Regions from separate parts of the Bradyrhizobium sp. CCGUVB23 genome, predicted to be linked through region 3. Evidence: riboswitches for the same ligand, from Rfam matches in the RefSeq annotation. Region 3 holds a riboswitch; each other region holds the start of a gene.

Region 1 (7,683 bases), on a different contig from region 3:
ACGCGCGGCGAGTGGATGTCATAGACGCCGGGGCCGATGTCGTTCGGGTATTTGAAGGCCGTGAACGCATCAAGCAGCTCCATCTTAGAACGCGACGTCTCGATCGAGATGACATCTGCGTCCATCGCTGCAATTGCACCGATGATGGCGTTGAACTCCGAATAGCACATGTGGGTGTGGATCTGCGTCGCATCTGCGACGCCGGAGGAGCAGATGTGGAAGCTTTCCACAGCCCAGTCGAGATAGGCCTTCCAGTCGGATCGGCGCAGGGGCAAGCCTTCGCGTAGCGCGGCCTCGTCGATCTGGATCATGGTCGCGCCGGCCTTTTCGAGGTCGCCGACCTCGTCGCGGATCGCAAGCGCGATCTGGCGGCAGGTCTTGCTGCGCGGTAGGTCATCGCGGACGAATGACCAGTTCAGGATCGTCACCGGCCCGGTGAGCATTGCTTTCATCGGTTTCTTGGTCAGCGATTGCGCGTAGCGCCACCATTCGACAGTCATGGGCTTCGGTCGCGAGACATCGCCGAACAGAACCGGCGGGCGAACGTAGCGCGAGCCGTAGGACTGCACCCAGCCGTGTTGGGTAAACACGAAGCCGGAGAGCTGCTCGCCGAAATACTGCACCATGTCGTTGCGCTCGAATTCGCCATGCACGAGCACGTCGAGGCCGATGTCTTCCTGCCACTGCACCGTACGGGCCGTCTCCGCCTTGAGGAATTGCTCGTATTGCGCGTCCGTCAGTTTTCCTTTGGCATGAGCAGCGCGAGCGTTGCGAACGTCGGCGGTCTGCGGGAACGAGCCGATCGTCGTCGTCGGAAAGGCCGGCAGACCAAAGCGCTTGCGCTGGACCTCTGCGCGGTTGGCAAAAGCGCTGGTACGGCGGCGCATGGCGTCGTCGATCGCCGCCATTCTCTGTGCAACGATCGCGTCGTGGATTTTCGGGGAGGTCTCGCGCGCCGTCGCCGCTAGATCGGATGCGGTCAGCGCGGCTGCGACACTCGCCTCGCCTGCGAGCGCCTTCGCGATGACCGTGAGCTCGCCGATCTTCTGCACCGAGAAGGCAAGCCAGCTCTTCACGTCCGGATCGAGATCGGTCTCGAGCTCAAGATCGATTGGGACATGCAGGAGCGAGCAGGAGGGTGCGAGCTGCACGCGATCCCTGCCGAACTTTGCAATGACGGGTTTGAACCGCTCGATCAGTGCCGATAGGTCAGAACGCCACACGTTGCGGCCATCGATGACGCCGAGCGAAACCACGAGGTCCGCGCGGGCGCCGCATTCAATCTGGCTCAATTGTTGGGGAGCTCGGATAAGATCGACGTGCAGTCCAGCCACAGGTAGCTTCAGAGCGGTCGCCAGGTTGTCGCCGATCGCTCCGAAATAGGTGGCCAGCATGATCTTGATGGCAGGTACCTCATTGGCGACACACCCATAAGCACGCTGAAGCGCATTCCGCGTTGTCTCGTCGAGATCAAGCACCAGGCACGGCTCGTCAAGCTGGACCCACTCGGCTCCGCGTTTCGCCAGCTCCTTGAGAACCTCGACATAGACGGGCAGGAGACTATCGAGCAGCGAGATCGGATCAAACGCCGGATCAGCGCTCTTGCCGAGCTTCAGGAAGGTGACCGGTCCTACCAGAACGGGACGCGTTTGATAGCCAAGGGCTTTCGCCTCCTCATATTCCTCGATCGGCTTTCGGCAGGAGAGCCTGAAGATCTGACCTTTATGGAATTCGGGCACCATGTAATGGTAGTTGGTATCGAACCACTTGGTCATCTCCTGCGCGGCGGACCCGCCGGCGTCATTGCGGTGACTGCTACTTGCTTCATGCTCCCCGCCTTGAGAGCCGCGCGCCATGGCGAAATAGGTCTTCAGCGGGACCGGACCTACCTCCCAGCCATACGCCTCGGGAATGGCGCCCACCATGACGCTGGTATCGAGAACCTGATCATAGAGTGAAAAGTCATTTGACGGGATGACGGTGACGCCGAGCGAGTGCTGACGCGCCCAATTGGCGACACGAAGACCGGCCGCAGCTTCAAGAAGCTGCCGGCTGCTGATCTTGCCGGCCCAATAGCCTTCGAGTGCCAACTTGAGTTCGCGGCGTGGCCCGATACGTGGCATACCGAGAGTTGCGACAGGAAGTGAGAGAAGAGACATAGCATTAACCCCATTATGGTGGGGGCAAAGGCCATGGCGGACGCGGGCAGGAGGGGCCGCGAAAGCGCCTGCTGCTTGGCGTACCACCGGACACCCCGCCCGTGGACGTTTATGTTGTCGGGGCAGGTCTCCTGGCTCGCGGGTCATCGCCTGCATCCGGCCTTCCCGAAGCATCTGCTTCAGTGACACGTGTGGATGCGGACTCGCCGCTTACAGTTGCGGGGGCAGCGCCGGCATTGCTTCAATCCTGAACGGATCGTGAGCGCACCGGCTTCCCTCTTAGCTCCAGATCGAAGCGAGACCTGGAGAACCTCGACGCCTTCGATTTATCTGCAACCGAGGCCGTACGTCAACCTCGAAGGAGGACCACCTTTTCTGCGGCATGCTGCCGCGAATACGGCCTCAACAATGGAGGTCACTCCAAACGAACAGCCTGACGATGGGGTGCAAAAACCAAATTTTGACCAGCGCCCCGACGGCCATTGTTGTCGATCGGCTTGGCCGCCCTGTCCGATCTCGAGCGTTCTCATGTCCTTATCCAACACCATGAGTTTCTTGTTCGTTCGGCACTGGGCGGCAATTTCTGCATCGATCATCCAGCGAAGTCTAAACCTTTGTGCCCCGGTCAACTACCAATCTTAGCAATTGATCGAACCGGCAGATCGGTCAATCATGGATGAAAGACCTTCACGTAGGCCTCCTCACCTGTCGCAGACCCCGTAAAGAGCGCACGAGGGTGGCTCGTCACCGTCGCCAGTGGAGTTTGGCGGATCCCGCTATGCGGTCCAGCAATTTGGCGCTCGACAGCTCCTATCGCAGCTGAACAGCTGGTCTAGCGAACAAGCCGCGAATTTGGAGAGTTCCGCTATGAGTGCAACGGGCTTGTCGGACAATGTCATTCCTCGCGCCGACATCGTCAAACGCGCAGCGCGCATCGGAGCGGAAATCCGAAACATCAAGCTGTCGGGCGATTTGCCGGACCAGACGATCGCCGCAATCAACGAGCTGCTGCTCGAGAACAAGGTGATCTTCTTTCGCGACCAGGGTCATCTCGACGACGCCGAGCAGGAGCGCTTTGCTCTTCGTTTCGGAAGTCCGGCATGTCATCCGACGCTCGGTGCCATTAAGGGGACGGCGTCGATTATCGAGCTTGATTCGGTCCGCGCCGGCAGCCGGGCCGACTTGTGGCACACCGATGGGACCTTCGTCGATGGCTACCCTAAGATCGCGGTGCTGCGTGGCGTTGTGATGCCACCGTTCGGTGGCGATACGGTCTGGTCAAACACCGTCACAGCCTACCTCGACCTGGCACCGCCGCTGCAACGGCTTGCGGACAAGCTCTGGGCCGTTCACAGCAACGCCTTCGACTACGCGATAATGCCCCGCGCCAGCGAGCTCGACAAGAAGCACTTGGACGAAGTCTTCACCAAAACGATCTATCAGACTGAACATCCAGTCGTGCGCGTCCACCCCGAGACCGGCGAACGCACGCTGCTCCTCGGCGCCCTGGTGCAACGTTTTGTTGGCATCCCGAAATACGACGGCCAGAAGCTGTTTGATCTGTTTCAGTCTCATATCACTGCGCTCGAAAACACCGTGCGCTGGAGTTGGAAGGAAGGTGATGTGGCGATGTGGGACAATCGCGCCACACAACACTACGCGGTGAACGATTACGGCGATCAGCATCGGGTCGTTCGTCGCGCCACCGTCGCGGGCGAGGTACCCGTCAGCATCGATGGTCAGAGCAGCGTAACGCGCATCAAGACAGCAAAAGAGCCGGCCCCGGAGGTCGCCTAGCCGGTCCAAAGGATTGACCGCGGTCCGGCGATGCAAACTCTGCCTTTGTCATCCATCCCTGTATGCAGCATTCTTCAGCTCGGTTCGCCATCGCATTGAACGATGTCATTGAAAGCCATCGTGCCAGCGGCATGGATTCCCGGAGAGGCTGCATCGAGTTTGTTGGAGCTGAGTAAACCTGCAAATGAATGAACCGCAAGAGGCGGAACGTGAGTTATGTCGCGTCAGCACAGGCGATCTTCTTTCGAAAGAATGCCCTCCTTTAGGTTTCCTGCGCGTCTCTCGATCGGTTTTCTCACGCGTATTGACCCCGACATTTGCCGAGCCCCACGTCTTCTGAACCAGAGTCAGCACGTTTCGTTCGTCTTGGGCGACCCAATCCATAGCTATTCAGTAGATTGAAGGTTGTCGTCGATCCGCGCAAATTTATTGCGCGTCAGCAAAACTGGCCTGCCGCTCTGCAAGCGCTTCCGCGGTGGTCTATCCCATGTCTTTGCGAAGCACACTATGAGCGGGAAAGCCAACCTCCCCCAGCAGACGATCCGACGACTTCGTGGCGACGACGCCAAGAGCGTGCTTTGCGCGTCTCGGTGTCTTTAAACGAGCCAACGTCCTGAAATGATTTTTACATCCACCTCTCGGCGCTAATGCCCTGGAGAAGCGAGTATCCAATCGATCGCGCTGTCCGTTGGAATGAGCACGCGAATCGCTAAGCAGCGCCTTGCGCCCGGTCACCTACCAACCTTGGCAATTGATGCAGCTGGCGGGCACATGGCAATTGTGCGTCAACGAAAGTGGTGCCTCTCACGTCAAGGAAGTCGGGATGCAATATGGATCTGGCCGCAGCGACGGGCCTGATGAATCTGCTGTCTCGTCATCTGCGGCTATGGGGTCTACTTCTATCGCAATCTCTCTCGTTTCATGGAAGCCGATAGCAAACTGTCTTGCGCGATCGTCGAGCACTCAGGCGTCAAAGGTCTCGTGGCTTCGGGCTCGTCAGTTTCCTTGTCTCGCGGCTCACGCGTGAAGACGAAAGTTCATGAAGCGAGCGCGCAGCGATGGTTTGCTGTTGCACTGTCTCTCGCGGCGAGTACCGTCGGGGGAGCGGCGGGAGCAGAAGCTGCCAATGAGCCTAGCCCCAAAAACGACACTTCGAGTGAGATTGCGCCGGAAAGAATTCAAAAGAAAAACCTTGCGGCTATCAAATCCCGAAGCGGCCGGTTCCAACGAGCCGGGCGTCTCATCACTAACGCGGCGCCCGCACAGAATACGAATTTGCTTGCGCCAAAATCCGACGGTGCGGCTCTGCTTAGGAAGAATGGAACTCAGAAGAAGACCGCGCCCTTTTCAAAGTTCGCGCACCTCCAGGAAAAAGGTATGTGGCTCAATATTCCCGGGCCGGCCGATACGATAGATCAGGATTACGGCGGCGTTAGATCTGCGCTGGGAGAGGTCGGGATCGGCTATGTCGGCGGGACAGTAAATACCTTCGTAGTCAATCAACTGCCGGATGCAGCGAGAAGCACCATCCGCGATCAGTTATATGTCGGCCAGAACCCGACGTTTAATACCCTAAACTTCATGATCGTGACGTACGATCTCAGCCGCCTTGGGATTCCCGATGGTCAGATCATCTTGGGAGCCCAGCAGCAATATTGGACATGGAAGCCCGGCGGGCCAGATAGGGTCGGGATCAATACGATTGCCTACTATCAGACCGCTTTCGACGGGAAGCTCGAACTCAAATTCGGTTACCTCAGAAACATAAATGAGTTCGTAGGCACGGTGGTCGGAGGGAACGCAGCAGTCAACGTGTTTGGAGCATCATCGAATATCTTGTACCAAGCAGGCATGAGCAACAATGCGGCGCCGACGCCAGCTCTGAATCTGAAGTACAATTTTGATGATCGCTTCTACAATAAAGCCTCAATACAACGTTCCCTCAGCCCAGACGGTCAATCTGCGCAGATCGCTGAAAATCCGACCGGCTTGAACTGGAGCACGACCAACGCGGGCGTTCTTTTTCTCGACGAAACCGGCTACAAGAACAAGGCTGCTCCAGGCTTGCCCGAGACTTGGTTGCGGGCTGGTGCCGGATTCAACAATAGCAGCTTCACGGACTTGCAGCGTCCGACTCAACCGAGAGCCAGCGGAAATAGCATCTATTACATCGCGGCGGATAGGCAGCTCTGGCAGTCTGATGCCCAAGGCTCGGCAGCTCGTGGCATCTATGCGGGATTGTCCGTCATGTACGCGCCGCCTGGCTTAAATCGAGTCAGCCAGTACTATGAGCTTCGTCTTTATGCGAAGGGACTGTTTGACAGCCGGCCGCACGATCAGATTGCTATTGTTGCCACCAACACTGCGTGGAGTAACTTCGCAGTGGATGCTGCCTTGGCCAAGGGCCATCTTGCGCATCGCGACAGTACGGCGATTTCTGGAACATACACGGCGCATCTGGCGCCCGGGATATATTCAAGCTTGGGACTGACATACATCAATAATCCGACAAGCATCACATACACACCCCGTACGGGACATGCGTTGAACTTGTTGGTGTCCACGTCGATGTTCTTCTAAGCTGCGAGAACTTTGATGATGTCTGTGTGCGCTATGCTCGCTACGTGAAGGCGGATATCGCACGCTAGTGCGCCACCGCATAGAAAGAACTGTGAGCCATGTCGCGACCTTCGTCTTTTCAGCTGGTCGCCTAACGTGGCTTCTTAGGCCCGATCCAGCCCCGCATCAGGCGAATCAGGGCAGACGGCATGCGCCATTGCCCAGAAGCGTTGTATGTCGGCTGCTTAGTTCCCGTGTTCAGGGAAGCGAAAAATGCAACGTTTCGGCAAAGCGCGCGGTATTGGAGGAGGACAGCTGCAGATGTCAAAGCGGCGCTCGAGCGAATCTCACCTGAGCAACTAAGGTGTGACCTTGCCCCAATTTGCGGCGGTGTCCAAACGGTGCCGCTGTTTGAGCCAGAGCCGCATCTCGCGCAAAGTGTCGTGCTCTGGTGAACGGATATCGGGTATCGATAATCACCCTCTGAAAGATGAAAGCGTTGTTGTCATGGGGCAGAGTCGAATCGAAGAAGACCTTCTTGGAGAGAGAGAGCTGCCTGCGGACGCGCTCTATGGGATCCATACACTTCGGGCTCTGGAGAATTTTCCACTCACGGGCCGTACGATTGCGACGCTGCCTGAGTTTGTTGCTACAATGGCGATGGTGAAAGAAGCAGCGGCGCGCGCCAATCAAGAGATCGGTGCGCTTTCAACCGATCAGGCGAAAGCCATCATCCAGGCCTGCCAGGAGCTCCGCGCCGGTAAGTACGATGCTCACCTCATGGTCGACGTACTCGAAGGCTCAGGTGGCACATCGTCCAACATGAACGTCAACGAGGTAATCGCAAACCTAGCCGCGCGGCTCGCCGGAAAGCCGGTTGGTAGCTACGCCTTCGTCCATCCAAATGATCACGTCAATCTCGGTCAATCCACCAATGACGTCCTTCCGACGGCCATGAGGCTTGCGGCCTTTCGAGTATCGGAGGGGACGTCGCCCGCCTTGATGCAATTGGCCGGTGCATTCTCCGACAAGAAGAAGGAGTATTGCGAAACCCTGCGGCTCGGCCGGACATGTTTGCAAGATGCAGTTCCAATGCTGTTCGGTCAAACATTCGGGGGATATGAGGCGGTTGTAGAACGCCACGCGAGACATGTGGAGGAGCTCCGCC
Region 2 (7,683 bases), on a different contig from region 3:
CGCAGCGTCGATCACGCGCGCCTTGCGTGCACGCCCTGCCGCATCGACACCGGTGCCGCTGCCCGCGATTTCGTCGGCGCTCACGCCAAGCAGGCTCGCTGCGATCGCCGCCGATGTCGTGGTGTTGCCGATACCCATCTCGCCGAGGATCAGAAGGTCTGGCTGCTTCGCCGCCGCACGCGCCACCGCGCGCTGTCCGCATTCAAACGCAAACGCGAGCTCCGCCGGCTCCAGCGCAGCTTCCACGCTGAAATCGCGGGTGCCGCAGCGCGGCTTGTCCGCGACGATCCCCGCGACTTCCGACTGCGCCAGCGAGCCGGCATCGACGACCTCGAGACTTGAGCCCAGTTCGCGCGCCAGCACCGAGATCGCAGCGCCGCCCGCGGCGAAGTTCGACATCATCGCGATCGTGACTTCCTGCGGATAGGCGGAGACACCCTGGTCGACGATGCCGTGATCGCCGGCAAACACGATGATCGGCACGCGAGCGGCCCTCGGCTGCTCCGTTTCCTGCAGGCCCGCGAGGTCGATCGCGACCTGCTCGAGCCGTCCGAGCGCGCCGGTCGGCTTGGTCAGTTGCGCCTGCCGCGCCATCGCCGCCTCGCGATGCGCGGTCGAGATATCAGGGCATTTCTCGTAGACCCAATTGGGGAGCATGTCGTCCTGCCTCCGTTCACGCGACCGCGGTCGCGTCACGCTCTGCGTTTGAGAATGTAGCTGTCCATGATCCAGCCGTGCCGTTCGCGCGCCTCCTGCCGTGCCGCGACGATGCGGGGACCGATCTCGGCCAATGCACCCGACATGACGATCTGATCGGGCATGCCGAGATAGGCGCCCCACCAGATCAGCAGGCCTTGCGGATCGAGCGACTGAAATGCCGTGGCGCCGTCTAGCATCACCACCACGGTGCCGGTGCCGTCAGGCCAGCCGCCTTCGCGCAGTCGCCGCCCTGTCGTGACCAGAAAAGGCTCGCCGATATCGTTCAGCGGCAGCGCATGCGCCGCGCACAGCGCCTGGATCGAGGTGATGCCGGGGATGACTTCGATCGCGGGCAAAGGATCAAGCCGTCGCGCGATCCGCAAAGAGGAGTCATAGAGCGAGGGATCGCCCCAGATCAGCAGCGCGACTCGGCCCTCGCGTCCGAGATGCTGCGCAATCTCCCGCGACCAGGCTGCCGCGACCGCATCGTGCCAGTCGTCGACGCCCCTGCAGTAATCAGCCTCGCCCGCGTTACGCACCGGCAAGTCGAACTCCGCGATCCGCGTCTCTTTGTTGGTGAGTACATCGGCACAAATCGTCCGCCGCAGGTCGGCGAGATCGGACTTCTGCGCTCCCTTGCGCGGGATCAGAACGAGATTGGCCGCGTTGATGGCACGGATCGCGGCGAGCGTGAGCTGCTCGGGATCGCCGCAACCGATACCTATCAGGGAAAGTGTGAGCATCACGAGTGTGAAGGGCGGCTATGACGGCCGCCCTTCAAATCATCTCTACGCCGCGTTGTGCAGGCGCGGGGTGACGAGACCGGGCGCGGTGACGCCGCGCAGCGACTTTGCCAGCGCCAGCACCGCGAGATCGGCGAGCGGCTCGATCACGATGACCAGCGCATAGGACGCGGCAAAGGTCGCGATGTTGGCGAGGTTGGTCGCGCCGAAGCCCGAACCGTAGATGGCCCAGAACGCAACCCAGGCGATGATGCCCGACTGATACGCCGTCGAGAGCGCCAGCGCCTGACGATACTGCAGGTCGACATAGGCCGTGTTGCGGGGAATGATGCGGGTCGCGAGCGCCTGGATGGCGAACAGAGGCACCAAGAGCGTGGTGACGTTCATGCCATATTGCGGCAGGTCAGTAGGCACGAAGAACAGGCCTTGCAGCAGGAGGCCAAGCGAGAGACCAAGGGCTGCCGGTGCCGCACCGAACAGCAGGAACAGGGTCGAGCCGAGGATGAAGTGCACCTCGGAGACCCCGACCGGGAAGTGCGGCAGGATCTCGAAGAAGGTGAAGACCAGCGCGGTCGTCGCAGCCGTCCGCACCGCGAACGAGCTGATGCCCTGCTCGCGCACGGTCTCGGCCGCGAGCTTCAGCGCAACGCCGCCCGCGGCGATGCCGGTTGCGTAACTCAACACGAGCTTGGCGCCCGTCACGATTCCGGGTTCGATATGCATGGTTCAAGTCCTTCCTGCCGTCACACCCGACGGCCTTGGCGTCCAAACGTGCAGGGCCGGTCTCCTGGCTCGCGGATCGAAGGGGATCTCCGGCCTTCCCGGGCCTTGCGGCCCAGTGGCGGATCGGAGCCCCTCACCGCTTACAGTCGCGGGGGCGGCTGGGGTTTGGGGCGCCGCAACTGGGTCCGCCCACCCCCATTCCCGATTATGCTCCGGCGCTTTGCGCCGCATCGAGCACCATGCCCCTCTTGTGTGCCCCTTTCGCAAGCCGGGCGTCAAGGGTCGAACGGCGGCCACGGGCATCATCACGAAGATTCTCCCGCCAATGCGCCAAACAGGATGACGGCGGCCGTGGTCGCGGGCGCGGCCTGCGTGAGCTCTTCGGCGAGCCTTGCGATCGTGGTCCGGACGAGCCGCTCATCGACGCGGCCCAGGGATTCCGCAAACAGCGCTGGCGTTTCCGGCGAAAGACCATGCGCGATCAGCTTTGCGGCCAGATCCGGAAACGTGCGCCGGCCCATATAGACCACCGTCGTCGCGTCCGGGTCGGCCAGCGCCGCCCAGTTCAGATTTTGCGGCAACTGTCCGGTCACGTCGGCCCCGGTCACGAACTGCACCCGGCGCGCGGTGTTTCGCCGGGTCAGGGGGATGCCGGCTTGAGCCGCCGCGACGCAGGCCGAGGTGACGCCGGGCACGATCTCGTAGCCGATCCCCGACGCCCGAAGCGTCTCGATCTCCTCCTCGAGCCGGCCGAAGATGCCGGCATCGCCGGATTTCAGCCGCACCACGCGCGCACCGGTCGCCGCATAATCGACCAGCAGGCGGTTGACGTGCTGCTGCTTGGTCGAGGGCCGGCCAGCGCGTTTTCCGACCGCCACCAGATTGGCCCCGGGCCGGGCAAGCTCGAGGATCGCGCCGGACGCGAGATCGTCATAGAGGATGACGTCGGCCCCGCGCAGCCGCGCGGCGCCCTTGAGCGTCAAAAGCTCGGGATCGCCGGGACCGGCGGAGATGAAGGAGACGAAGCCGCTCACCGGTCCTCCGCAATCAGGTGAAAGAAAGTACCCGTCGCATGCCCGCGCCGCGATCCTGTCTCCGCGACAACAGCGCCTGTCGCGTCACGCACGATCGCAAGCGGTACATCAGGCTGCGCGAGAATCGTCGAATAATGGAATTCATGACCGCGCAGGCGCGCGCCCGGCTGACGTCCCGGCATTGGTGCCGCGAGCTCGGCAAGACGATAGCCGAGATGCATGCGACGCTTGGCAAAGCTCGTCTCCAGGCCCAGGAGGCCAAGCATCTCGTGCCGCGCGCCGTCGGCATCGGTCAGGGCCGCGCCCATCACCATGTAGCCGCCGCATTCGCCATGGACCGGCCGCGTCTCGGCGAAGTCGCGCATGCGCTCGCGAAAGCGCGCATTCACTGCGAGCTGGCCGGCATGCAGTTCGGGATAACCGCCGGGCAGCCAGCACACATCGGCGCTTGCATCGGGTCCCTCATCGGCGAGCGGCGAGAACGGGAGGATCTCCGCACCGGCGGCGCGCCAGGCCTCGAGCATATGCGGATAGACGAATGAAAACGCGGCGTCGCGCGCCAGCGCGATGAGCTGGCCCGGCGGCGTGACGTTGAGCCCAATCGTGGCTGGTTGCGCCGACCATGCCGACGCCGCCCGCCGCACAGCGTCCAGATCGACGTGCTCACTGACAAAGCGCGCCGCTTCATCGATCAGGGTTCCGATCTCCGCCTGCTCTTCGGCTTGCACCAGGCCGAGATGCCGCTTCGGCAGGCTGATCTCGGCATGGCGCGGCAACGCGCCGAACACCGCAATGCCGGCATCGTTCAACGCACGCCGCACGAGATCCTCATGCCTAGGGCTCGCGACGCGGTTGAGCACGACGCCGGCAAGGCGTACACCGCTGCGGAAATCCCGCAAGCCGGTCGCAATTGCAGCTGCCGTCTGCGCCTGGCCTGACGGATCAATCACCAGCAGCACGGGCCAGCCCATCATCTCCGCGATGTCGGCGGTGGCGCCCGTACCCGAGACGCCCCGCGCGGCAACGCCGTCGAACAGGCCCATTGAGCCCTCGGCCAGTATGAGATCGGCGTTCGCGCCGCGGCTGACGAGATGTTCGATGCTCGCACGATCCATCGCCCAGCTGTCGATGTTGACGGAGGCGCGTCCCGTGGCCGCCGCGTGAAAGGCGGGATCGATGTAGTCAGGGCCGCTCTTGAAGCACTGCACCTTGAGGCCGCGATCGCGATAGGCGCGTGCGAGCGCCAGCGTCAGCGTCGTCTTGCCGACGCCGGAAGCCGGCGCGGAAATGACGAGACCTGCCGCCATCACGATGCCTCCGGAAAGCGCGGCGCCGGTCCGACCGGCCGGTAGCGGCGATCGTAGTCGGCGGCGTAAAGACGGCTCTCGGAGAACTCCTCCGAGCCGAGTGTTTTGCCGACCAGGATGAGCGCGGTACGTTCGAGCTCGGCGCCGACGGCCGCATCGAGCGTGGCGAGCGTAGCGCGGACGATGCGCTGGTCCGGCCAGCTCGCGCGCCAGACGATCGCCACCGGACAGTCCGCGCCATAGTGCGGCGTCAACTCGGCGATCACCTTGTCGAGCAGATGAATCGAGAGATGGATCGCGAGCACCGCGCCGGTCGCGGCGAACGCAGCAAGCTTCTCGCCATCTGGCATCGCGCTCGCGCGTCCCGGTGTCCGCGTCAGCACCACCGATTGCGCAAGCCCCGGCAGCGTCAGCTCGGCCTCCAGCGCAGCGGCGGCCGCCGCGAAGGACGGCACACCCGGTGTGACGGTGAAGGGAATGCCGAGCGCGCGCAGGCGGCGCAATTGCTCGCCCATCGCCGACCAGACCGAGAGGTCGCCCGAATGTAGCCGCGCGACATCCTTGCCTTCTCCATGCGCGTTGGCGATCTCGGCGATGATCTCGTCGAGCGACAGCGGCGCCGTGTTGACGATCCGCGCGCCCTTCGGGCAGTGCGCCAGAACGCCTTCTGGCACGAGCGAGCCCGCATAGAGGCACACCGGCGAGGCCGCGATCAGATCACGCCCACGCAAGGTGAGGAGATCGGCGGCGCCCGGCCCCGCCCCAATGAAATGCACGGTCATTCGCCGTCTCCCTCCGCAATCGCCGCGGTCGCGGTCCGGTCCTGCGAAACCACGCGCGTCGCAATCAGTCGCGCGCCACGGCCGGCGGCCGCAAGCGCGACGGCTTCCGCCACCGATCCAGTGCCGAACTTTTCCTGGATGAGTTTTGACTGCGTCGGCGTCGCGATGCCGGCGAGCATGTCGGCGGAAATGGCCTTGATCGGCACGTCGAATTCGCCCGCCAGCAACTTCAGCGCCGGGCTGTCCGCCTTGTCGCTGACTGTTGCAACAGCCGCGAGACCTTCCACGCCGCCCGCGGCGAGAAGTGCCTCGCGCAGCGCAGCAAGGGTAACGTCGTGCTTGAAGCCGAGCCCAGCGACCTTCATCGCGCCACGCTCCATTGCACGACCGGCCGCGCCGCGTCCCAGGATCGATAGCGTCCCAACGGGCCCGCATGCGCAATCTCGACCCGCATCAATTCGCCGCCATGGCGCTGGTTCAGCTCCACCAGCAACGTTTCCGTCTCCAGCGTCACGGCATGAGCAACCAGCCGCGTGCCCTGCGCAATCTGCGACCAGATAGCATCGAACATCGCGGCATCGAGGCCGCCGCCGATGAACACGGCGTCGGGCGTCTCAAGGCCCGCCGTTGCGCCGGGCGCAGCTCCTACGATCACGGCGATCCGATGCGCCAGTCCGAAAGCCGCGGCATTGCTGCGGAGGTTCGCGGCACGATCCTCGCGCGCCTCGATCGCAATCGCCGCGCCGCCGCACAAGGCCCATTCCACCGAGATCGAACCCGAGCCCGCCCCGATGTCCCAGAGGCGTTCGCCCGGACGCGGCGCCAGCGCGGACAAAGCCAGCGCACGTATCGGCCGCTTGGTGATCTGACCGTCATGCAGGAAGAGATCGTCCGCAAGGCCGGAGCTGCGGGGAATCCCATTCGGTCCCCTCGCCTCCAGCGCGACCGCGACCAGGTCGCCAGGCTCGGCTGCATAGGCGTCCGCTTGGTGCGACCTGATACGCTCGCGCTGCCCGCCGAGCGCTGAGAGGGTCCGGAACGCCGACGCGCCCCAGCCTCGCTCCGTCAACCAGCTCGCGAGATCGCTGGCCGCCTTGCCGTCGCGCACGAGGCAGATGATCCGCGCACCATCTGCCAGATGTGGCACCAGACGCTCGAACGGCGCGGCATGGAGCGCAACGCATATGCAAGATTCGACTCGCCAGCCCAATCTCGCCGCAGCCAGCGAGAACGTCGAAGGCGCGGAATGCGCGATCCACTCGCCCGCTTCCAGCCTCTCGGCGAGGCTGGCGCCGGCGCCGTGCCAGAACGGATCGCCGGACGCAAGCACCGCGGTGGGCCGGCCGCGGCAATCCAGCACGACATCTGCATCGAACGGCACTGGCCACGGGCGGCCGCGATCGGTTATGCCTGCCAGCGCAAGATGGCGCTCGCCGCCGAACACGGTCTCGGCCCTGGCAAGCGCCTTTCGGCTTGCCTCGGAGAGGCCGGCAAGGCCATCTTCGCCGATACCGATGATGGTCAGCCAGGGATCAGCCATGACGCGCGCCCTCATTCTGGGCGGAACGAGTGATGCGAACGCGCTTGCCGCGGAAATCGCGCGCGCCGGCCTCGATGCGATCTATTCCTACGGCGGTCGCACCAGCGCGCCTGCCGGTCAGCCGCTGCCGACCCGCACCGGCGGCTTCGGCGGCGTGAGCGGACTTGCGGACTACATCCGGCAGAAGGGCATCACGCATGTCGTCGACGCCACCCATCCCTTTGCGGCCGAGATGAGCCGCAATGCGGTCGCGGCCTGCACAGAAACGGAGACGCCGCTGGTCGCGCTCGAACGCGCACCCTGGGTTAAAGCGGCCGGAGATCACTGGATCGAGGTCGCGGATATCGCCGCCGCAGTCGCAGCCCTGCCCGAGACGCCGGCGTGCATCTTCCTCGCGATCGGCCGGCAGCATATCGCGCCGTTTAGCGAGAGGCCGCAGCACGCCTATACGCTCAGGTTCGTCGACCCGCCTGAGGGCGCGCTGCCGTTCGAAGCCGATGTCATCGTATCGCGCGGGCCGTTCACGCTTAAAAGCGAGCTGGAGATGCTGCAATCGCGCCGCATCGCATGGATCGTCGCCCGCAATTCCGGCGGCGATGGCGCGCGCGCCAAGATCGACGCAGGCCGCGCGCTCGACTTGCCCGTCATCATGATCTCGCGACCGCAACTGCCCGAGCGGCCGCGGGTGGAAAGCGTGGTCGAGGTCATGGCCTGGCTCGGTCATCGGGCCTGCCTCGGCGCATAGACCCACCGGCCGACACGGCGTGTCTGCGAATTGCCGACGATCACGAGCGTGCGCATGTCGGCCATCTCGGGCGTCGCCTCGTTCAGCGCGACTGTCTCGATTCGCTCGTC
Region 3 (7,683 bases):
TGCGCGGTCAGCGCCTCGGCTGCGAGGCGTTCGAGCGTGATATGCGCGCAAGGCCCACCAAGCGAAGGGACGTTAGTGACCGAGTCAAGAACCATGCGGTGGTCCGATCTCGTTAGCCGACGGAACTCCCTTGGGAGCTCGACTGCGGAAAACACGCACCCTGCCCGAGCCGACTGGCTGACGTGCCGGCTTTGCGGGCACGACATTGTCCACTGCTCGGTTGACGCCGATACGAATGCCGACCAGAGGCTCGCGGCTGGCCGGCCCCGACAGCACCACCCGTTTGCCGACGGCGCGCAAAGTCGCCGCGTTCAGGAACGTCGCTTCCGCTACGAACTCGAATCCATCGACCCCGCTGATTTCCAGCACGACGGCCGTGATCGGCAAGGCTCGTCCGCGGGTGCCAGCATAAGTCCCGAGTGAAACCATTTTGCCGCTGCCCGCGTGGCCATTGGCGAATTGGACCGCATAGCGAATATCGAGGCCCACAGGCTTCTCCGGCCAGTCAAGGGCAATTCCTTCGATGCGCGAAGGGGCCGTTGGACCTGCAATCCATGCGTTGGGCGCGACGACAACATCGCCGCGACCTGCAACGTGGCCGAGGACCTTGAGGTCCCCCATTGCAACATTTGCGTGCAAGACCGCGCGCTCACTTTGCGCGACGAGTGGTGCGCGGCCGGATGGAATCGGTTCGATACGAACCATGGCCGCGCGCGATCCTCCCGTTCGCATCGGCTGAACCTGAATCTGCAACGTGCCGGGCGTGTTGACGCGCACCATCAGACCGCAATTGGGCGCCCAAAGGTATGGCTCGCTCGCATCGGGATGCATGATAATTTCCATGCGCCCCTCATGTCCCTGCGTCGGCACAACCATAACGCGAGGCGGGAAGGCAAGATCGTCCGCTCTCGCGTAGCTCACGAAGAACAATCCCCGATCGAGACTGACGACTTTCTGCTGCTCAACAGCGTCCATCATTGCCCTCCAAATCCGATCCGATTAACAGGATTGCTGTTCGTTGCCGACTATCATGCCTGAACCATTTGAGAAACGGAGGGTCTCTCAGCGAACGAGACGCTTTTAGGGAGCGTTCGTAAGCGAACGGCGATACCGCCATTCCGGCGGCAACAGATACCGTGGGCATCTGTTCGGTTTTACATTGAGCCGCTCCGCCATTTGACAAAGCCTATTAATAGCTCGATCACATTCGCACTGTCATTGACGCTGATCAAGTTTCGACGGCAGCTTTGCCATAGTTGACGCGGAGTTGTTTGGTGCTCATCAAGGAGGCTCACGACAATTGCGATGGATGTAAGCAGCCCATCAAGACGGATGAGCACAACCAACGTCTGTCATGCATTTGTCATATGAATTTCAATCTGGAACAGCAGAATGTGTCCTGGACTTCGAATCCTTGAGGACACAAGTGGTACAGCAGTTTAGGCTTCGGGAGCTGGCCGAGGGCTGATACAGTTACGTTTTGATTTTATAGCCATCCAAATTGGCGCCTTACCAAATGAGCGAGATGGAAACGGACCACTTTTGCACTTCGTTATCGACCCGATAGATGCGGGGCTTCGCGGCCGACCATTAGTGCCACCGACACTTCCTCATTGCACTTATTCACGTTGCGGCCACGCCCAGAGCTTCCCTGATGAAGATTCTGTTCGTTCACAATAATTTCCCGGCTCAGTATCGCAACATTGCGGCTGCCTTGGCCAGGGAGCCTGGCTTCGAGCTTGTCGCGGTCGGCGCACCGACTTCAAGATCGATGCCATCGGTAAGATTGATCAGATACGCACTTCCGAAAGCTGATGTTTCGAGAACGCATGCGTTTGCGCGACGCTTCGATATTGACTGCCGGCGCGCGGAGCAGGTGTTGTACAGTCTTTCGAACTTGGTGACGTCGGGGTTCTCGCCTGATCTGATCTTCGCCCATCCGGGATGGGGCGAGACCCTGCCGTTGCGTACGTTCTTCCCAAAGGCACGGTTGCTCCTCTATTGCGAATTCTTTTACGGGCCGGAGGGGCGCGACATGGGGTTTGACCCGGAGTTTCCGATGCCCGGACTTGATGGCCACGTCGGGCTCCAGTTGAAGAATGCGACGACCCTGCTCGCGCTCGAGGATTGCGAAATGGGCATCTCGCCAACGAGATGGCAGCAATCGACCTTTCCCCCACATTATCAAGGCAAGATCGACGTGATCCACGAGGGCGTCGATACGGCGCGCATGCGGCCGAACCCCCAAGCGTGCCTAATACTACCGAATGGTCAGCACCTTTGCCCTTCAGACGAGGTCGTGACGTTTGTCGCGCGCAATCTAGAGCCGCTGAGGGGCTACCATATCTTTATGCGGGCGCTGCCGGAGATCCTGAGGCGCCGGCCGAACGCGCAAGTCATCATCATCGGCAGGAATGGCGTGTCCTACGGGCTACCCCCCCCGACGGGTACAACCTGGAAATCAACGTTCCTTGATGAGGTGCGTGATCGCCTCGACTTGTCCCGTGTGCATTTCATGGGCGGCGTCTCGTATGAAACCTTTATTGCAGCCCTTCAGGTGTCATCTGCCCACGTCTATTTTACCTATCCCTTCGTGCTGTCCTGGTCGATGTTGGAAGCGATGAGTACGGGGTGTCTAGTGATCGGCTCTGACACGGCACCCGTGCGGGAAATCATCAGCTCCGGCAAGAACGGTTTGCTTGTCCCATTTTTCGCAGTGGACGAGCTTGCCGGACGGGTTATTGAAGCCCTGGAGCAGCCGACCAACTTCGCCGGGCTGCGCCAGAGCGCCCGCCACCACGTCGTCGAGCACTATGACGCGGCGCAAGTGTGCGTCCCGCGAATGCGCCGCCTTCTGGACTCAGGACGAGAGTTCGCGTCATCCCAGCGCCATTACGCACCAATGCCTGCGCGGAGTGGCAACAAGGGAGTGACTTAAGCCCGCGGAATGAGCCGCAGGTCACTGAGATGATATCTCTCGTGGCGTATAGTGGCAGCCCCCTGATTTCCTGAAGTGGACTCCGGATTTTGGACCGGCGGCTCAGGTGGTGCGGATGCCGTTCCGTTTTGATAAACGGAGCGGACCATGAAGAAGACGAGACGGACAATCGATGCGGCGCTGAAGGTAAAGATCGCCTTGGAGGCGCTGCGAGAACAATCAACGGTGACGGATCTGGCGCAGCGCTACCAGGTGCATGTGAATCAGATTTATGCCTGGAAGAAACAGCTTCAGGATCAAGCGGTTCGGACGTTCGACGCGGGCGCTGGTCGGGATGGCGAGGCGGCCCACGAACTGGAGGTCGAGAAGAGAGCGCGTCGACATGATGCAGTTCTGGTCAAGGGAGCGCAGATTGTGCTGCTCGCCGCCTGAGCTAGTGGTTCATCACTGTGGTTTTGACTCTTTGGGAGCAACCGGATAGGCGCGACCGAGTTTGGCGCGGGCTTTGTCGGTTGTGAACATCCATTTGATGCGGTCTCGGACTTTGTTTCGCTGCCGTTGCCATGCTGCGATCTCTTTTCGGAGCCTTTTGGGATCGTCGATACGACGGCCGAGACACTGGCGCTGCAGCACGCTGATCTCGCACTCGACCATATTAAGCCAGCTGGCGTGTTTCGGGGTATAGTGGAACTCGAGGCGGCGCAGGATGCGACGGGCCTCGGCAGGCGCAAATGCCTGATATAGCGCGCCGGCGGTATGGATCGACAGATTATCCTGCACGACCCGGATGCAGGCGGCATCGGGATAATGGACGTCGACGAGCTCACGCATGCAGTGGGCGTAGTCTACGGCGGCGCGGCGCTCGGTGACCTGGACGTTGCGCCAGCCGCGATGCGGATCGAAGGTGACGAAGAGATTGACGGTGCCGTTGCGGCGGTACTCGTAATCGTATCGCTCGCGCTGTCCCGGTTGGGCCGGGATCGGCTGGCGCACCTCGCCGATCAGCTGGACGGGGGTCTCGTCGAAGCAAAGCAGCGGCCGCTCGGGATCCGGCGCCTCGGCGTAGAGATCGAGCACGTCCTCCATGCGGGCGACGTACTCGCCGTCGACCTGGGGAATGCACCACATGTCCCTGCGCCAGGGCTTGAGATCGTTCTCGGTGAGCCGGCGGCGCACGGTTTCGCCCGACAGGCTGTCGTGATCGGTGAGCTTGACCATCGTGTCGGCCAGCAGTGTCAGCGTCCAGCGTTTGCGGCCAGCTGGCGGCTTGGCACATGCGGTCGCCACCAGCAGGGCCTCCTCTTTGCCGGTCAGCTTGCGCTCTGCGCCCGGACGCGGCTCCTCGCTCAAGGCCCGCTCCAGATTGCCTTCCACGAAGCGGCGCTTGGTCCGGCCGACAGTGGAGAGGCTGACCCGGACGGTTCGGGCAATCTCTGCGTCAGAACTGTCCCCATCGGCCGCCAGCAAAATCTGAGCCCGTTTGAGTTTGCGGGCGGCATGCTTGCCGCCGCCGAGCATCGCCGTCAGTTCGTCCCGCTCGACTTGGCTCAATTCCACCCGATAACGTACATTCATGCTTCGCCTCCTTGTCGGAGGCCGGGACGAATCCAGCTATGAGTCAAAAATCAGGCGTGCACTTCACCGAGAAGCAGGGGCACTATCTCGCTTTCATCCATACCTATTCGTACATGTTCGGACAGCCGCCCGCCGAGGCCGACATCCAGCGCCACTTCCGCGTCAGCCCACCGTCAGTTCACCAGATGATCGTCACCCTCGAACGCAACGGGTTCATTCGTCGCAAGCCTGGCGTCGCACGAAGCATCGAGATCCTCTTGCCACCCGAAAACTTGCCCATCCTCCAATGGCTCGGCATCAAAACGTCAAAATCACTGTGATGAACCACTAGTCGCCACATGCATATGGATCGCGTCTCGCTCAAGCGGAGCGACCAGCAGTTAAACCTTGACAGCGCTCGCCTCTCAGTTTGACGGCAATGGCCGGGGGATGTTTACTGGATCAGGCTTCAAAAGAACCTTTGCAAGTACTCGAGACAGAAGAACGATCGCTATTCCTTCTTGGTCGCTACAACTACGCTCGGCGTCTTAAAACCCTGAAGTGCCTCATCCCATAAGGCTTGACGAATCTCGGCGAGTTCCGCTATATGTAGTATGTCACGGTCTTCCAGTCCAGATTTCGTTGGATGGAAGCTAAGAGGGAACCCGGTGCGCCGGCAACGGCTACTCCGAGGCTGCCCCCGCAACTGTAAGCGGCGAGCAGGTTGTCATCATGGTCACTGGCGCGACAGCGCCTGGGAAGGCCGACAGCCCGCAGCGACCCGCGAGCCAGGAGACCTGCCGCGACAGAACGAACGTCCTCGGGCGGGGTGCCCGATGAGGCGCTTGCAACCGGGGACAGTTGCCCGGTCTCGCAAGTCGTCCGCGCGGCCCCAGCCCCCAAACATCGCGGGGTTGCCGATGTCGCCGTCTTACGATTTCGATCAGCATGGTCATCTCGTTGAGCTGCCGAGTGTGCGGCCCCCAGCGCAGGCAAAGCCTATCGCGCTTGAGCTGTGCCTCTTGCCGACGCCATCGCCAGCTCCGCTGCCTTGGCCGCTCGCGCCATCGCCAAAGCCGTCCGACCTCACGCTCGATCGGTCGCGCAACGACCTGCTGACGTCGTTCGGCAAGCTGACGCTGACCGACCGTTATCTGCTCCCCGGCGAAAGCCTCCAGGATATGTTCGCGCGGGTGGCTTGCGCCTTCGCGGACGATGTTGCGCATGCCCAACGTCTCTATGATGCGATGTCTCGGCTGTGGTTCATGCCGGCCACACCAGTGCTCTCCAACGGAGGCACCACGCGCGGCCTACCGATCTCGTGCTTCCTTAACTCGGTGTCGGATTCGCTCGAAGGCATCGTCGGCACCTGGAACGAGAACGTCTGGCTTGCCTCCAACGGCGGCGGCATCGGCACCTACTGGGGCAATGTTCGCTCGATCGGCGAAAAGGTGAAGGGCGGCGTCACTTCAGGCATCATTCCGTTCATCCATGTTATGGATGGCCTGACGCTGGCGATCAGCCAGGGCTCGTTGCGGCGCGGCTCGGCGGCGGTCTATCTCGATATACACCATCCCGAGATCGAGGAGTTCCTCGAGATCCGCAAGGCATCCGGCGACTTCAACCGCAAGAGCCTCAACCTGCATCACGGCATCAACGTCACCGACGAGTTCATGCGTGCCGTGGGCGCCGGCACCGCGTTCGCTCTGCGCAGCCCGAAGACCAACGAGGTCGTCCGCGACATCGACGCCCGGCAGCTGTGGCAACGCATCCTTGAGAACCGGCTGCAGACCGGCGAGCCCTATCTCTTGTTCATCGACACCGTGAACCGCGCGCTCCCCAAGCACCAGCGCGAGCTCGGCCTCAAGGTCTCGACCTCCAACCTTTGCAGCGAGATTACGTTGCCGACCGGCATCGATCATCGCGATGAGGAGCGCACCGCGGTGTGCTGTCTGTCGTCGCTCAACCTCGAGACCTGGGACCAGTGGAAGGAAAAGCCGGGCTTTGTCGAGGACGTCTTGCGCTTCCTCGACAACGTGCTCACCCACTTCATCACGGTGGCGCCGGACGGCATGGAGCGTGCCCGCTACGCCGCCCTGCGCGAGCGCTCCGTCGGCCTCGGCGTGATGGGCTTCCACTCGTTTCTCCAGGCCAGGGGCATTCCGATGGAGAGCGTCCTGGCCAAGTCGTTCAATCTCAGCATGTTCCGAAAAATCCGTCGCGATGCCGACGCGGCATCCGTCGCGCTCGCTCGCGAGCGTGGCCCGTGCCCGGATGCGCAGGAATGCGGCGTGATGGCGCGCTTCAGCCACAAGATCGCGATCGCGCCGACCGCCTCGATAAGCATCATCTGCGGCGGCACCAGCGCTTGCACTGAGCCGATCCCGGCCAACATCTACACCCACAAGACGTTGTCCGGGGCCATCTCGGTGCGTAATCCGCATCTCGCCAAGGTGCTGACCGCCAAGTGCGCCGACACGTTGGCGACCTGGCAGTCGATCATTGCGCACGAGGGGTCGGTCGCCCATCTCGACATCCTATCGGAGCACGAGAAAGCGATCTTTCGCACCGCATTCGAGATCGACCAGCGCTGGATCGTCGAGCTTGCCGCCGACCGCGCCGCGTTCATCTGCCAGAGCCAGTCGATCAACCTCTATCTGCCGGCCGACGTGGATAAGTGGGACCTCCACATGTTGCACTGGACGGCTTGGAAGCGCGGGGTGAAGAGCCTCTACTACTGCCGATCAAAATCGATCTCGCGCGCGGCGTTCGCCGGCAAGATTGCCGACTTCGACAAGGCCGCGCCGCTGCAGCGCACGGACTATGAGGAGTGCCTCGCATGTCAGTGATTGATCTCTCGTCCGTCGATCCTCGCACTCTGATCGGCAAAGGGCGCGTCGGCCTTCTCGACTCGACCGGCAGCTATGACGTCGATCGCTACGCCTGGGCTTACGAGTTCTGGAAGCGCCAGCAGCAGACCCACTGGATGGGCGAGGAAGTGCCGCTCGGGGCCGACCTGAAGGATTGGGCGTCGGACCGCGTCACCGCCAACGAGCGCGCGCTGCTCACCCAGATTTTCCGTTTCTTCACCCAATCGGACATTGAGGTCGGTGACAACTATCTCAAGCGCTACATTCCGATCTTTCAGCCGCTCACCGTTCAGATGATGATGGCGGCCTTTACCAACATGG
Region 4 (7,683 bases), on a different contig from region 3:
CCGCGCCCGTGCGCCGCTTGGCCTGCGCCGCCTCGCCGGGATCGTTGACGATGAAGGGATAGATGACAGGCAGATCGCCGACCAGCGCCTGGGGCCAGCAGGATGACGACAGCGCCACGGATTTCCCCGGCAGCCATTCCAGCGTGCCATGCGCGCCCATGTGCACGACGGCGGCGAAGCCCTGCTGCCGCAGCCAGAGATAAAATGCGACATAGGCATGGCGCGGCGTGCGCGAAAGATCGTGATAGTCGGCATCACGGTGACTGACCTCACCGCGCTCCGGCTGCACCGCGATGATCGTCTTGCCGCTTTTGATCGCCGCGAAATGAAATTTGCCGCCACGACAGTTCGGATCGTCCTCTGGCGCTCCCCAGGCGCGCTCGAGGTCATCCTGCAATGCCCCCGGAAGGCGGGAGAGCGTGGCTCGATAGTCGGCGACACTCCACGTCAAGTCTTGCTTCAGCAAGACATCGCCGAGCGCACTCAGCGGTTCGACGTCAAAGCCGACCTTGCCGAGATCGGCGAGCAGCACTTCAACGGAGGCGAGCGCATCGAGCCCGACCGCGTGGGCAATCTGGTGCGGTCGACCGGGATAGTTGGAAAGCACGATCGCCAGCCGCTTCTCGCCCGCCGGCTCCTGCGCGAGCTTCTGCCAGGCCACCACGCGCGCAACGACGGCGGCGACACGCTCGTCATCCGGCCGATGCGCCAGGTGCGCAAACTGCAAGTCAGGATCGCGCTCGCCAGCCGACTTGAAGCTCACCACGCCCGCGAACACGCGGCCGTCGACCTCCGGGAGCACGACATGCATCGCCAGATCGCCCGGCGAGAGCCCGCGCAGAGAGTCAGCCCAGTCCTCGCGCCTTGCCGTGGAGAGCGCGACCTGGAACACAGGACACGATGCGGCATCGAACGGCGTCGTGCCGTCGTCGCCAACGGCGGAGAACGCGGTCGCATTGACGATAGCGGCGGGCGGATGCTGCGCAAAGTGCGCGCGCAGCCAATCGGCCACGCCCGGCGCCTTTAGTGAGGTCACGAACAACCCCCAGGCATCAAAGCCCCTCTCGCGGAGCATTGCGATTAGCGCATCGACCGGGGCAGTATCGGCGGCCGTGAGATAAGAGCGGTAAAAGGTAACGAGCGCACGAGGTTCTTCATCGGGATCAGGCAGCGACGCGACAACACCGCGCCTCGGCTCGTAGAAACCAATCTCGGGAACCTCGATCTCTCCAACCACTGGCCCGGCATAGAGACCCGAGGCCAGCGCAAGCTGGGCGATCGCGGCTTGTGCAGCGACCGGTCCGCCCTTGTCGCAGAGCACTTTCAGCCGCCTGAGCGTCGAGACCGGCAAGGTCGAGAACGCATCCAGCCGTTCATCATCGCGGCCATCCGCCGGCAACACGGCAAGCGCGATGCCGCGCTCCTTCGCCAGTTGCTGGAGCGCCGCGAGCCCGTAGGCCCAATAGGACTCGCCGCCGATCAGGCGCACCAGAATGCCGCGCGCTTGCGACAGCGTCCGCTCGATATAGGTGTCGACCGACAGCGGATGACGCAGCTCGGCCAGATTGGCGAGCCGCAGCGACGGCAGGTTTTCGCGGCCGCGCCGCCAGCCAGCCGCGAACGCGGCGAGATCCGAGTCCGAGAACGAGAGCACCACGAGATCGGCCGGATCCTGGCCGATGTCCCTTGGCGTCGCGGTCTCCTCCAGACCACGGCTCTCGCGGAAGACGACGTGCATCAGATGCCAAGCCCTGACATTCCAAGCCCTGCCTTGATCGCGGCCTCGTCGATATCGCCGTGCTCGCCGATCACGACCAGCCTGGATTGCCGGGGACGCAGGCCCCAGGGCTGATCGAACTGGTGCCGCACCCGCTCGCCAACCGATTGCAGCAACAACCGCATCGGCTTGCCCTTGACCGCGATATAGCCTTTTGCGCGCAGCACGTTCTGCTCACGCGCCAGCCGCTGCACCGAGGCGATCAGCGCCTCGACGTCGACGACCTCAGGCAGATCGATCACGACGGAGTTGAAATCGTTGTGTTCGTGCTCGTCCTCGCCATCGTGATGGGATGGGCGCGCGGCGAGGTCATCTTCGGCCGCGGCTTCCAGGCCGAGGATCACGCGCAGATCGACCGCGCCGTCGACCACGGGGAGCATCGGCACCGGACGCGGCATCTCGGCGGATATCACCGCCTTCGCCGCTTCGAGCCCTTCCGCGCCCGCAAGGTCAGCCTTGGTGAGCAGCACGATATCGGCGCAGGCGATCTGGTCCTCGAACACCTCCGACAGCGGCGTCTCGTGATCGAGATTCGCGTCGGCCGCACGCTGTGCCTCAACAGCATCCGGGTCCGGCGCGAAGCGGCCGGCCGCGACCGCCTCGGCATCCGCCAGCGCGATCACGCCATCGACCGTGATCCGCGAGCGGATCTCCGGCCAGTCGAACGCTTTCAGCAGCGGCTTCGGCAGGGCCAGCCCCGACGTTTCGATCAGGATGTGGTCCGGCCTCACCCGGCGCGCGAGCAGTTGCTCCATCGCCGGAATGAAATCGTCGGCCACGGTGCAGCAGATGCAGCCATTGGCGAGCTCGACGATGTTCTCCTCCGGACAATTGGCATCCGCGCAGGATTTCAGGATCTCGCCGTCGACGCCTTCACTGCCGAACTCGTTGACGAGCACCGCGAGCTTTTTGCCGTTGGCATTGGTGATCAGATGCTGGATCAGCGTCGTCTTGCCTGATCCCAGAAAGCCCGTGACGACCGTGACCGGAACTTTTGCGAGCGTGTTCATTCGGCGGCCTCCGGCACGACGGCGATGGGGGGAATGCGGGCAAGCGATTGCTTGCGAAAGATTTCGGGACGGCTGCGCCATGGCACGATGCCGTCGGGTGCAGCGGCGTAAGCCGAAGCGCCTGCGATCACGTCGCTCGCATTGGCATCCGACAGGCGGCCATAGACATAGGACCATCGACCGGGCGCGCTGAGCGCCACCGAACAGCCCTGGCTACAGGCCGACAGGCATTCGACGGGAACCAGGTTGACGCCCGCGGGTACGCCGGCGTCGAGGATCGCGGCATGAAGCCGCGCGCCGGGCGTGGTTTCGCCTTCGCCCAGCGTCTGGCCGGCGCGGCAGGTGATGCAAACGTGAAGTGTGACGGCCATCGCCCCTTCCAGGATATCTGCGGGAGGCGATGAGGCGCACGAACCGCTCGATGAGAGGGTCCGCTTCCCCGTCGCGGAACACCCCGTCCGCCGGTCCAAAACATTCGCGCTGGCAGGTCTCCCGGCTTGCGGAGCAGGGTTTTATCCCTTCGATCCCCGCCTTCCCGATCCCATGGGATCAGTGGCTTCGGGCATCTCTCCGGTCACGGTCGCGGGGGCGGCTGCTTTTCGAACACGAATCTTGCCGATTCGAGCCCTATCGCATTCCCTCTTCGCCTGTCGTAGGACAGGAACCAACGCCGGCCCACCATTTGCCCATGGCCGCCACTTGTCAAGCCGAAGGACCATTTCAGATGACGCCTGAACCGGATACCCCAGCGGTGGAGCAAACCGATGCCCGGCACGCCGCGAAAATGGCGAAGAAGAAGGTCGCCCGCGACAAGATCATGGCGACCAAGAGCGGCGAAAAGGGGCTGATCATCGTCCATACCGGCGCGGGCAAGGGCAAATCGTCCTCCGCCTTCGGCATGATCGTTCGCTGTGTCGCGCACGGCATGCCTTGCGCGGTGGTCCAGTTCATCAAGGGCGCCTGGGATACCGGCGAGCGGCGCCTGCTCACCGGGCATTTCGGCAATCTCTGCCAGTTCCATGCGATGGGCGAAGGCTTTACCTGGGAGACGCAGGATCGCGCCCGCGACATCGCAGCCGCGCGCGCCGGCTGGGAGAAGGCCAAGGAGCTGATCTCCGATGAACGCCTGCGCATGGTGGTGCTCGACGAGATCAACATCGCGCTGCGCTACGACTATCTCGACATCGGCGAGGTCGTCGACTTCCTGAAAACGCAGAAGCCGCCGCTGACGCATGTCGTCCTCACCGGGCGCAACGCCAAGGACGAGCTGATCGAGATCGCCGACCTCGTCACCGAGATGACGCTGGTGAAACATCCGTTCCGCTCCGGCATCAAGGCGCAAGCCGGCGTCGAGTTCTGAGACGTCGATGGCGCGCGCATTGATGATCCAGGGAGCGGGCTCGGACGTCGGCAAGTCGCTCGTCGTTGCGGGCCTTGCGCGTGCCGCAAAGCGCCGGGGCCTGCGCGTGCTCCCCTTCAAGCCGCAGAACATGTCGAACAATGCGGCCGTCACCGTCGACGGCGGCGAAATCGGCCGCGCGCAGGCGCTCCAGGCACTCGCCGCCGGCGTCGAGCCGCACACCGACATGAATCCCGTGCTGCTCAAGCCCGAGACCGATGTCGGCGCGCAAATCATCGTGCAGGGCAAGCGCATCGCGACGGCACGCGCCCGCGACTACGCGGCGATGAAACCTTCGCTGATGGGTGCCGTGCTCGAGAGTTTCGAACGGCTGAAGGCGCGGGCCGATCTCGTTCTGGTCGAAGGCGCCGGCAGCCCGGCCGAGGTCAATTTGCGCAAGGCCGACATCGCCAATATGGGCTTCGCCCGCAAGGCCGATGTCCCGGTCGTGCTGATTGGCGACATCGATCGCGGCGGCGTCATCGCGCAGCTCGTCGGCATCAAGACCGTGATCGATCCTCACGATGCCGCGATGATCTGCGGGTTTGTCATCAACAAGTTCCGCGGCGATCCCACGCTGTTCGACGATGGCTATCGGCTGATCGAAACCAAGACATCCTGGCGCGGTTTTGGTGTGCTGCCCTGGTTCGCGCGCGCCGGCGAATTGCCGGCCGAGGATGCACTGGGATTGGGCGACGCGCGAAAGCCCGGTCAGTGCAAGATCGCGTTCCTGGCGCTGTCGCGGATCGCCAATTTCGACGATCTCGACCCGCTCAAGCTCGAGCCCAACGTCGACCTCGTGATGGTCCGCCCGGGCGAAGCGATCCCCGGCGACGCGCAGCTCGTCATCATTCCCGGCTCGAAATCGACGCGGGGCGACCTCGCGTTCTTGCGTGCGCAAGGCTGGGACATCGATCTCCTCGCACATCACCGCCGCGGCGGTCACGTGCTCGGTGTGTGCGGCGGCTACCAGATGCTCGGGCGCAGCGTGGATGACCCTGATGGCATCGAGGGCGCGGCCGGAGAGACGGCCGGCCTCGGCCTTCTCGATGTGACCACCGTGATGTCGCCGCAGAAGACGCTCACCCGCGTGGTTGCACGACATGCGGCGACGAGCGCGCCGATCGACGCGTATGAAATCCACATCGGCCGCACCGATGGGCCGGATCGCGCGCGCCCCTTCGCCATGCTTGATGGCGCACCGGAAGGAGCGATTTCCGGCGATGGGCGTGTGCACGGCAGCTATCTGCATGGCCTGTTCACGTCGGATCATTTTCGCAAAGCGTTCCTTGCGCAGCTCGACATTCCCTCAGCCGATCAACCCTATCAGGCACGGGTCGAGAGCGCGCTCGACGCGCTCGCCGATCACATCGAGACGCATCTTGATGTCGAAGGCCTGCTCGCGCTGGCGCGCTGAGCGTCAGCCCGCAAGCGCGGCGACGAGGCGCGACCATTCCGCCTCATCACCCGGCAGCCCCAGACGCAACCATCCCGGCTGCTGGCTGAAGACGCGTGACCAGATCCGGCCGCGCGCGAGCTTGTCCTGGGCAGCAAGCGCATCACCGACATCGTAGAGCCGGAACAGCGGCGTGCCCCCGACCAGCCGCCATCCTTGCGCCGTCGCCTCGGCGTCGAGCCGCAGGCAGTCGTGGCCGAGCCGTGCCGTCGTTGCGCTGGCCCATTCGCGATCAAGCAGCGCGCGCCGACCGACGGCGATCGCAGCGCCCGAGACCGGCCACGGTCCCGCCATCGCCGAGAGCGCGGCAATGTCCGCGTCCGCGCCGAGCACAAAGCCAAGGCGCAAGCCGGCCAGCCCGTAGAACTTGCCGAATGAGCGCAGGATCAGAAGACCGTCCTGCCCCGCCTCTGGCGCGAGCGACAGCTCAGGCAGCGCATCGGCAAAACTCTCATCAATCACGAGGCGGCCGACGCGCGGCAAGAGGGCAAGCAGATCGGCCTTGCCGTGGCGCCGGCCGTCGGGATTGTTGGGATTGACGACGACGGCAAGATCGGCGCCCGCGAGCGCGTCGAGACCTGAGACCTCGGCAACGTCCCAGCCCGCGGCGGACAACACCCCGCCGTATTCGTTGTAGGTCGGCGCGAGAATGCGCGCGCGGCCCTTGCGCGAAAGATTCGGCAGACACTGGATCGCCGCCTGCGCGCCGGCCATGGCGAGCAGCGGCGCCTCTGTTGCATAGGCCTGCCGCGCGGCATCGTGAAGCGCTTCAATCTCGGACCGCGACGGCAGCGCGCGCCAGGCATGCGGTTCGATCTCACCCACCGGATAAGGCTGCCGGTTGATGCCGGTCGACAGATCGATCCAGCCCTCGATGCGCCCGCCGAACCGCTGCACCGCTGCATCGAGATTGCCACCATGTTCGCGCATCACCGCCTCGCTAGATCAAAGCCAGTGCCGCGAGCGAGCCGCCGAGCAGCAGCATCGCGCGAACATAGAGCCGCAATCCCCGGCCGATATCGGCGCCGAGCGGATCGCGCGCGCCTTCGTTCAGCCAGGGTTCGTCGGTCACGGCGCCATGATAGCTGCGTGGCCCGCTCAGGCGCACGCCGAGCGCACCGGCCATTGCCGCCTCCGGCCAGCCGGCATTGGGCGAGCGATGGCGGTTTGCATCGCGCGACATGCAGGACAAGACCACTGTGGGGTGCGCTGTCACCAACGCGAACAACAGGCCCGTCAGCCGCGCCGGGATGAAATTGGCGACGTCGTCGATGCGCGCGGCCGCCCAGCCGAACCAGAGATGACGCTCGGAGCGATGACCGATCATGGAATCCAGCGTGTTGATTGCCTTGTAGCCAAAGATGCCGGGCAGGCCCAGCAGCGCGCCCCAAAATACCGGCGCCACGATGCCGTCGGATGCGTTCTCCGCGAGGCTCTCGAGCGCCGCGCGCGAAATCCCGGCCTCATCGAGGGACGCGGGATCGCGGCCGACGATCTGCGCGACCGCAAGCCGCGCCGCCTCTAAGTCGCCCGACTGCAACGGCTGCGCGACGGCAGCAACGTGATCATGGAGCGAGCGCAGCGCGACCAGCGGCCAGGCCAGAATGCCGAGCAGGACGGCGCGGCTCCATCCGGGAATGAGCCAGCTTTGCACCAACCAGCCGATGGCAGCGCACAGCGCAATCACCAGCAGCGCGGCGGCAATGCCGGCCATGCGCCGCGTTTCGGGTGCATCCGCCGGTCTGTTCCAATTGCGATCGAGCAGAGCGATCAGCCTGCCGATCCAGGTCACGGGATGGCCGATGCGCGCGAACAATGCGGCGGGCCATCCCCAGATGGCGTCCACCGTCATCGCTACCGCCATCGCGCCGGCAAAGCCCACGTCACATCTCCTTCTCGCCTGCCCTGATGCGCAAGAATTGCGTCGCAGCGCAAGCCCCTGCCCGCCGATTTCGGCTTTGTCTTTGCGCCCGATTGGTGGTTAGTGCGGTCAGAATGGAGGTTTCATGGCGGTTGTCCTGATCACGGGAGGGGCGAGGTC

What was found. A riboswitch is a leader RNA that binds a small molecule or an ion and turns the genes downstream of it on or off. The one in region 3 is predicted to bind cobalamin.
Region 1: another riboswitch for cobalamin. It lies ahead of metE (5-methyltetrahydropteroyltriglutamate--homocysteine S-methyltransferase); the one in region 3 lies ahead of NLN62_RS49750 (ribonucleoside-diphosphate reductase subunit alpha).
Region 2: another riboswitch for cobalamin. It lies ahead of NLN62_RS46860 (energy-coupling factor ABC transporter permease); the one in region 3 lies ahead of NLN62_RS49750 (ribonucleoside-diphosphate reductase subunit alpha).
Region 4: another riboswitch for cobalamin. It lies ahead of NLN62_RS46925 (DUF1636 domain-containing protein); the one in region 3 lies ahead of NLN62_RS49750 (ribonucleoside-diphosphate reductase subunit alpha).

Annotation. Positions count from the first base shown of each region.
Region 1 is NZ_JANADQ010000001.1:1,920,291-1,927,973, reverse strand. Features, by position in the region: gene metE (5-methyltetrahydropteroyltriglutamate--homocysteine S-methyltransferase) at 1-2,159, opposite strand, end outside; cobalamin riboswitch at 2,263-2,489, opposite strand; gene NLN62_RS08960 (TauD/TfdA family dioxygenase) at 3,027-3,956, shown strand; gene NLN62_RS08955 (carbohydrate porin) at 4,980-6,536, shown strand; gene NLN62_RS08950 (aspartate ammonia-lyase) at 6,927-7,683, shown strand, end outside.
Region 2 is NZ_JANADQ010000001.1:9,952,389-9,960,071, forward strand. Features, by position in the region: gene cobT (nicotinate-nucleotide--dimethylbenzimidazole phosphoribosyltransferase) at 1-657, opposite strand, end outside; gene cobF (precorrin-6A synthase (deacetylating)) at 693-1,442, opposite strand; gene NLN62_RS46860 (energy-coupling factor ABC transporter permease) at 1,488-2,165, opposite strand; cobalamin riboswitch at 2,202-2,422, opposite strand; gene cobA (uroporphyrinogen-III C-methyltransferase) at 2,471-3,199, opposite strand; gene NLN62_RS46870 (cobyrinate a,c-diamide synthase) at 3,196-4,506, opposite strand; gene cobM (precorrin-4 C(11)-methyltransferase) at 4,506-5,288, opposite strand; gene NLN62_RS46880 (cobalamin biosynthesis protein) at 5,285-5,653, opposite strand; gene cbiE (precorrin-6y C5,15-methyltransferase (decarboxylating) subunit CbiE) at 5,650-6,828, opposite strand; gene NLN62_RS46890 (cobalt-precorrin-6A reductase) at 6,827-7,573, shown strand; gene cobJ (precorrin-3B C(17)-methyltransferase) at 7,549-7,683, opposite strand, start outside.
Region 3 is NZ_JANADQ010000002.1:347,772-355,454, reverse strand. Features, by position in the region: gene NLN62_RS49780 (glycosyltransferase) at 1-95, opposite strand, end outside; gene NLN62_RS49775 (hypothetical protein) at 85-975, opposite strand; gene NLN62_RS49770 (glycosyltransferase family 4 protein) at 1,655-2,938, shown strand; gene NLN62_RS49765 (transposase) at 3,086-3,370, shown strand; gene NLN62_RS49760 (IS630 family transposase) at 3,383-4,513, opposite strand; gene NLN62_RS49755 (LexA family transcriptional regulator) at 4,552-4,833, shown strand; cobalamin riboswitch at 5,096-5,312, shown strand; gene NLN62_RS49750 (ribonucleoside-diphosphate reductase subunit alpha) at 5,413-7,341, shown strand; gene NLN62_RS49745 (ribonucleotide-diphosphate reductase subunit beta) at 7,332-7,683, shown strand, end outside.
Region 4 is NZ_JANADQ010000001.1:9,964,702-9,972,384, forward strand. Features, by position in the region: gene cobN (cobaltochelatase subunit CobN) at 1-1,738, opposite strand, end outside; gene cobW (cobalamin biosynthesis protein CobW) at 1,738-2,787, opposite strand; gene NLN62_RS46925 (DUF1636 domain-containing protein) at 2,784-3,158, opposite strand; cobalamin riboswitch at 3,252-3,471, opposite strand; gene cobO (cob(I)yrinic acid a,c-diamide adenosyltransferase) at 3,512-4,147, shown strand; gene NLN62_RS46935 (cobyric acid synthase) at 4,155-5,603, shown strand; gene cobD (threonine-phosphate decarboxylase CobD) at 5,607-6,572, opposite strand; gene cbiB (adenosylcobinamide-phosphate synthase CbiB) at 6,583-7,524, opposite strand; gene cobU (bifunctional adenosylcobinamide kinase/adenosylcobinamide-phosphate guanylyltransferase) at 7,649-7,683, shown strand, end outside.